DNA from 2 places in the Streptomyces sp. NPDC012888 genome. Region 2 is predicted to be linked to the other one. Evidence: predicted binding sites of a transcription regulator. Region 2 holds the regulator's gene; the other holds the start of a gene.

Region 1 (3,406 bases), on a different contig from region 2:
CGGGCACCGGACGCCGGCCCTGCCGCGCGCCCGCTCGTGCGGGTGGCGCTGCCGCTGGCCCTGCTGCCCGCCGGGCTGCTGCTCACCGTCTCCCTGGTCCACCCCTGGTACGTCGACCGCTACGTCCTCTACTCCCTCGCCGGACCGGCCCTGCTCGCGGGCGCCGTCCTGCCCCGGCTGCGGGCGCGCGCCCGGATCCCGCTCGCCGCCGCCCTCACCGCCGCCCTCGCCGCCGCCCTCCTGCCCTGGAGCCTCTGGCTGCGCACCCCCGACAGCCGCAAGGACGACGCGCTCGCCGCCGCCGCGGCGGTCCGCGAGCTGGCCCGGCCCGGCGACGCCGTGCTCTTCCTGCCGGCGCGGCGCCGCGAGTGGCTCCTCTCCTCCCCCGGGGTGTACGGCGGCCTGCGCGACGTGGCCCTCGACCGCGACCCGGTGTCCTCGCGCACCCTGTGGGGCACCGAGTCGCCCTCGGCCGACATCCTGGACCGGCTGGTGGCCTCGCCGCGGGTGATCGCCCTGATGGACCCGCCGGACCAGCCCCGCGACCCCTACCCGCGCGAGGTGGTCAAGCGCCAGACGCTGGTGGCCCACTTCGAGCTCTGCTCGGTGACCGACGTCCGGGGCGCGCGGATCGGCCTCTACGCCCGCCCCGGCACCTGTCCGCCCCACATCCCCGGAGGTACCGGATGAACCCGCACGACCCGCACGACCCGCACGACGGCCTTCCCGGCCCGCTCGTCGACCCGGCCTGGCTGGCGGCCCGCCTCGGCGACCCCCGCCTCGTCGTGTTCGACGCGTCCGTCGGGGAGAACCGGGGCGCGCCCGCCCGGATCCCCGGCGCCCGCCCCTTCGACCTCGACGGCGAGCTGTCCGACCACTCCGCCGCCGCGCCCCCGCACACCATGCCGGCGCCGGAGGCCTTCGCCGCGGCGGTGCGCGGCCTCGGGCTGGACGACGCGAGCACGGTGGTGGTCTGCGACGGCGCCGGCGTCTACTCCAGCGCCCGCGCCTGGTGGATGCTCCGCGCGATGGGCTTCGACCGCGCGGCCGTACTGGACGGCGGGCTGCCCGCCTGGGCCGCGGCCGGGTTCCCGGTCGAGGAGGAGCCCGCCGCGTACGACGGGCCCCCCGGCGCCTTCACCGCCCGCCCCCGGCCCGGACTGGTGGTGGACGCCACCGCCGTGCTGGACGCCCTGGCCGACCCCGCGGCCGCGGTGCTCGACGCCCGCAGCCCGGGCCGCTTCGCCGGCACCGAGCCCGAACCCCGCCCGGGCCTGCGGGGCGGCCACATGCCGGGCGCGGTCAGCCTGCCCTTCACCGAACTGCGCGCGCCCGACGGCCGCATGCTTCCGCCGGAGCGGCTCCGCTCCGCCCTGTCCGAGCGGGCACCGGCCGCCGGCCGCCTCTACTTCAGCTGCGGGTCGGGCGTCACGGCCTGCGTCCTGGCCCTCGCGGCCGACCTGGCCGGCTACCGGGACCTCGCCGTCTACGACGGTTCCTGGTCGGAGTGGGGCCTCCCCTCCGACCTGCCCGTGACCACCGGCTCCTGACGGCCCGTCGTCCGTTCGCCCCGGGCGAACGCCCCTTGGGGAACACCGGCGGCCTCAGAAGCATTGAGCCTGCATAGCTCAACTTCACTGCCGGAGGGAAGATCATGGCTTCGACGTCCGTATCGCTCACCCTGCCCGTGCTGCCTCTCGATGACGAGGTCGTGCTGCCCGGCATGGTGGTACCGCTCGACCTGTCCGACGCCGAGGTGCGCGGCGCCGTCGAGGCCGCGCAGGCGCTGGGCGGCAGCGGGAAGCCGCGGGTGCTGCTCGTACCGCGCGTCGACGGCACGTACGCGGGCACGGGTGTGCTCGGGACCGTCGAGCAGGTCGGGCGACTGTCCGGCGGTGACCCGGGGGCCCTGATCCGGGCCGTCGGCCGGGTCCGGATCGGCGCCGGGACCACCGGTCCCGGCGCCGCCCTGTGGGTGGAGGCGGAGACCGTGGAGGAGCGGGTCCCCGACCCGCTGCCCGGCGCCGTCGCCGAACTGGTCAAGGAGTACAAGGCGCTCGCCACCAGCTGGCTGAAGAAGCGCGGCGCCTGGCAGGTCGTGGACCGGGTGCAGGGCATCGAGGGCGTCGGCGCCCTCGCCGACAACTCGGGTTACTCGCCGTTCCTGACCGTGCAGCAGAAGGTCGAACTGCTGGAGACCGCCGACCCGGTCGCCCGCCTGAAGCTCGCCGTGAAGTGGCTCACCGACCACCTCGCCGAACAGGACGTCGCCGAGTCCATCGCCAAGGACGTCCAGGAGGGCGTGGACAAGCAGCAGCGCGAGTTCCTGCTGCGCCGCCAGCTGGAGGCCGTCCGCAAGGAACTGCGCGAGCTGAACGGCGAGAAGGAAGGGGAGGAGGCGGACGACTACCGGGGCCGGGTCGAGGCCGCCGACCTGCCGGAGAAGGTCCGGGAGGCCGCCCTCAAGGAGGTCGACAAGCTGGAGCGGTCCAGCGACCAGTCGCCCGAGGGCTCGTGGATCCGCACCTGGCTGGACACCGTCCTGGAACTGCCCTGGAACGAGCGGACCGAGGACTCCTACGACATCCGCGGCGCCCGCGCCGTCCTCGACGCCGAGCACGCCGGACTGGACGACGTGAAGGACCGCATCACCGAGTACCTGGCCGTGCGCAAGCGGCGCGGGGAGCGCGGCCTCGGCGTCGTCGGCGGCCGGCGCGGCGGCGCCGTGCTCGCGCTGGTCGGCCCGCCCGGCGTGGGCAAGACCAGCCTCGGCGAGAGCGTGGCGCACGCCATGGGGCGGAAGTTCGTGCGGGTCGCCCTCGGCGGCGTACGGGACGAGGCGGAGATCCGCGGCCACCGGCGCACCTACGTCGGCGCCCTGCCCGGCCGGATCGTGCGGGCCGTCAAGGAGGCCGGCTCGATGAACCCGGTGGTGCTGCTCGACGAGATCGACAAGGTGGGCTCCGACTTCCGCGGCGACCCGGCGGCCGCCCTGCTGGAGGTCCTGGACCCGGCGCAGAACCACACCTTCCGGGACCACTACCTGGAGGTGGAGCTGGACCTCAGCGACGTGGTGTTCCTGGCCACCGCGAACGTCCTGGAAGCCATCCCGGAGGCGCTCGCCGACCGCATGGACATCGTCCGTCTCGACGGCTACACCGAGGACGAGAAGGTGCTCATCGCCCGCGACCACCTGCTGCCCCGCCAGCTGGAGCGGGCCGGACTCGACGCCGAAGAGGTCACCCTCGGCGAGGACGCGCTGCGCCGGCTGGCCGGCGAGTACACCCGCGAGGCCGGCGTACGGAACCTGGAGCGGGCCCTCGCCCGGCTGCTGCGCAAGGTGGCCTCCCAGCACGAGCTGGGCGAACGGGAACTCCCGTCCACCGTCGGCGCGGAGGACCTGCGC
Region 2 (3,406 bases):
TCTTGCATGTTCAGGACCCTGGGGGGTGTAGATTTGACCATCAACAGCACAAAACAGACACATCACCACCCAGTGACGGCGCTCTGCGACGAGGGAGCCCGCCTCTACAGCCGTGCCCTCAGCAGCGGCCGGATCGCCAGGTCGGACACCCGCAACGCCCCGTGCCTGCTGGAACTCGCGCTGCTGCAGCCCGATCCGGATGACGCGAACCTGCTCTGTCCGGTTCCCCCGGCCGTCGCGCTCGCCCAGCGCCTCCACCCCATCGAACGGGAGATCCAGGACCGGCGGCGCGACACCATCGAGCTGACCGAGGCTTTCGAGCCGTTCCTGGCCATCAGCACCCAGGTCCCCGCGAGCACCCACGCGATCACCGTGCTCGAAGGTTTCGACCGCATCAACGCCGCCCTGAACCTGGCCACCGCCGACTGCCACACCGAGATGCTCACCATCCAGCCGGGCGGCGGACGCAGCGCCCCGGTGCTCACCCAGGCCCTCCAGCGGGACCAGCCGCTGACCGACCGCGGGGTCAGCATACGTACGCTCTACCAGCACACCGCCCGCCACAGCCGGGGCACCCTCGCGTACGTGGAACGCATCTCCGCGGGGAAGGTCGAGATCCGCACCCTGGAGGAGCTGATCCCGCGGCTGATCGTGTTCGACCGGACGGTCGCCTTCATCCCGGTGAGCGACGACCGCAGCATCGCCCTGGAACTCCGCCACCCGGGCCTGGTCGAGTACCTCATCAACGTCTTCGAGGCGCTGTGGCACCGGGCCACGCCGCTGACCGAGCAGATCCCCTACACCACGACCACCTCCGGGATCTCCGGGGTGCAGCGCTCCATCGCCCAGCTCCTCGTCGAGGGCCACGTGGACGAGGCCATCGCCCGCCGGCTGGGGATGAACGTACGGACCTGCCGCGCGCACATCGCCAAGCTGGCCGGGACGCTGGGCAGCGGCAGCCGCGCGCAGCTGGGCTACCTCATCGCGCAGTCGGGGATCCTGGGCGGCCCCGGGGCCGTGGAGGGCGGCGAGAACGGCGCCTGCGCCCCGGGCGGGGAGTGAACGCGCGGCAGGCCCCCGCCCGGTGACCGGGCGGGGGCCTGCCGTGTCCGCGAGGGCTTCAGTCCTGGGCGCGCTTGGGGCGCCACACCACCAGGCCCTGCTGCGGCGGCTGGTACGGGACCAGGTCCCGGCGGTACGAGGCGTGCACCTGGGCCTCGCGCTGCCGCATGGCGACGGCCGCGCCGTCGACGGCCGCCGACAGCTCGGCCACCCGCTGCTGGAGCGCGGCGACCTGGTTCTCCAGCTCGATGATGCGCTTGATGCCGGCCAGGTTGATGCCCTCGTCCTGGGAGAGCGTCTGCACCGTGCGGAGAAGTTCGATGTCCCGGGCCGAGTAGCGCCGGCCGCGGCCGGCCGTGCGGTCCGGGGAGACCAGGCCGAGACGGTCGTACTGGCGGAGGGTCTGCGGGTGCAGACCGGAGAGCTGAGCGGCGACCGAGATCACGTAGACCGGAGTCTCATCCGTCAGTTCGTAGGGATTGCGCCGTCGGCCGTCCATCTCATGCTCCCTTCGCTGCCTCGAACAACGCGGCCCGGGTGTCCTCGTCCGCCGTGGCGTCGCGGAAGGCCTCCAGCGCCTCGCGGGCCTTGTCGGACAGGGCCGTGGGGACCGCCACCTCCACCGTGACGAGCAGGTCGCCGCGGGTGCCGTCCTTGCGGACCGCGCCCTTGCCGCGGGCCCGCATCGTACGGCCGTTGGGAGTGCCCGGGGGCAGCTTCAGCGTCACCGCCGGACCGCCGAGGGTGGGCACCCGGATCTCGCCGCCCAGGGTGGCCTCCGCGAAGGAGACCGGGACGGTCACCGTCAGGTTGTCGTCCTTCCGGCCGAACACCGGGTGGGCGCCGACGTGGACCACGACGTACAGGTCGCCGGCGGGTCCGCCGCGCTCGCCCGGGGCGCCCTTGCCGCGCAGCCGGATCCGCTGGCCGTCGAAGACGCCCGCCGGGATCCGGACCTGCATGGTGCGGGAGGAGCGGGCCCGGCCGCTGCCCTTGCACACCTCGCAGGGGTTCTCCGCGATCAGGCCGCGGCCCTTGCAGTCGGCGCAGGGGTCGGTGAGCGAGAAGCCGCCCCCGCTGCCCCGGGACACCTGGCCGGTGCCGACGCAGGTGGGGCACACCCGCGGCGTGCCGTTGGCGTCGCCGGTGCCGGAGCAGGCCTTGCAGGGTGCCTGGGAGGACATCCGCAGCGGGACCGTGGCCCCGTCCACCGCCTCGGTGAAGCTGAGCGTCACCTCGGACTCGATGTCCTGGCCGCGGCGCGGCTGGGTACGGGTACCCGTGCCGGCGCCGCCCCGGTTGAACAGCCCGCCGAACATGTCGCCGAGGCCGCCGCCGCCGAAGCCGCCCGCCCCGCCCTGGGCGCCCCCGAAGAGGTCGCCCAGGTCGAAGTTGAACGAGCCGCCGGCGCCCGGGCCGGGACGGAAGCCGCCGTTGCCGAAGAGGGCGCGCGCCTCGTCGTACTCCTTGCGCTTCTTGGGGTCGCCGAGGATGTCGTTCGCCTCGGAGATCTCCTTGAAGCGCTCCTCCGCCGAGGTGTCGCCCTTGTTGGCGTCCGGGTGGTACTCGCGGGCGAGCTTCCGGTACGCCTTCTTGATCTCGGCCTCGGTGGCGTCCTTGGGGACGCCGAGAACCTTGTAGTAGTCCTTCTCCACGAAGTCCTTCGTGCTCACCGACGTCCCTCCTCCCAGGTACAGCCGCTCTGGCTACTCACTGTCCTTCTTGGTGTCGTCGGACTCCTCGGAGTCCTCGGACTTGGGGGCCGCGGCCCCCGGCTGGGGCTCGGCCACGGCGACCCGCGCGGGGCGGATCGTGCGCTCGCCGATCCGGTACCCCGGCTGCAGGATCGCCACGCAGGTCGTCTCGGTGACGTCCGGCGCGTACGAGTGCATCAGGGCCTCGTGGATCGTCGGGTCGAAGGGCTCGCCCTCCTTGCCGAACTGCATCAGGCCCATCTTGGCGACGACCGTCTCCAGCGCCTCGGCGACCGACTTGAAGCCGCCCACCAGCTCGTTGTGCTCGCGGGCACGGCCGATGTCGTCCAGCGTCGGGAGCAGCTCGGTCAGGAGGCTCGCGACGGCGATCTCCTTGACCGTGACCCGGTCCCGCTCGACCCGGCGGCGGTAGTTCTGGTACTCGGCCTGGAGCCGCTGGAGGTCCGCGGTGCGCTCGGCGAGCGCGGTACGGGCCTGGTCCAGCTGCGCCAGCAGCGCGGTGTCGTTCGCGTTCGCTTCCCCGGCCGGGGCCGCCTGCTCCGCCTGGTCGGCGGAGTCGGCGGCCTGCGACGCGTCGGGCGTGCCGTCGGCGGGGACTTCGGGCTTCTCCTCGAAGCCCGGGGTCTCCT

Evidence for each region. Region 2 encodes HspR, which represses chaperone genes until heat shock. Its sites were predicted from a motif close to TTGAGNNNNNNNNNCTCAA; they were not measured.
Region 1: the regulator HspR is predicted to act here: its motif matches at 1,614-1,632, upstream of lon (endopeptidase La).

What each region holds. Positions count from the first base shown of each region.
Region 1 is NZ_JBIBBM010000004.1:205,045-208,450, reverse strand. It holds gene ACFY61_RS08355 (hypothetical protein) at 1-690, shown strand, start outside; gene ACFY61_RS08350 (sulfurtransferase) at 687-1,550, shown strand; gene lon (endopeptidase La) at 1,655-3,406, shown strand, end outside.
Region 2 is NZ_JBIBBM010000020.1:147,277-150,682, reverse strand. It holds gene ACFY61_RS29580 (helix-turn-helix transcriptional regulator) at 7-1,062, shown strand; gene ACFY61_RS29575 (heat shock protein transcriptional repressor HspR) at 1,121-1,561, opposite strand; gene dnaJ (molecular chaperone DnaJ) at 1,563-2,735, opposite strand; gene grpE (nucleotide exchange factor GrpE) at 2,769-3,406, opposite strand, start outside.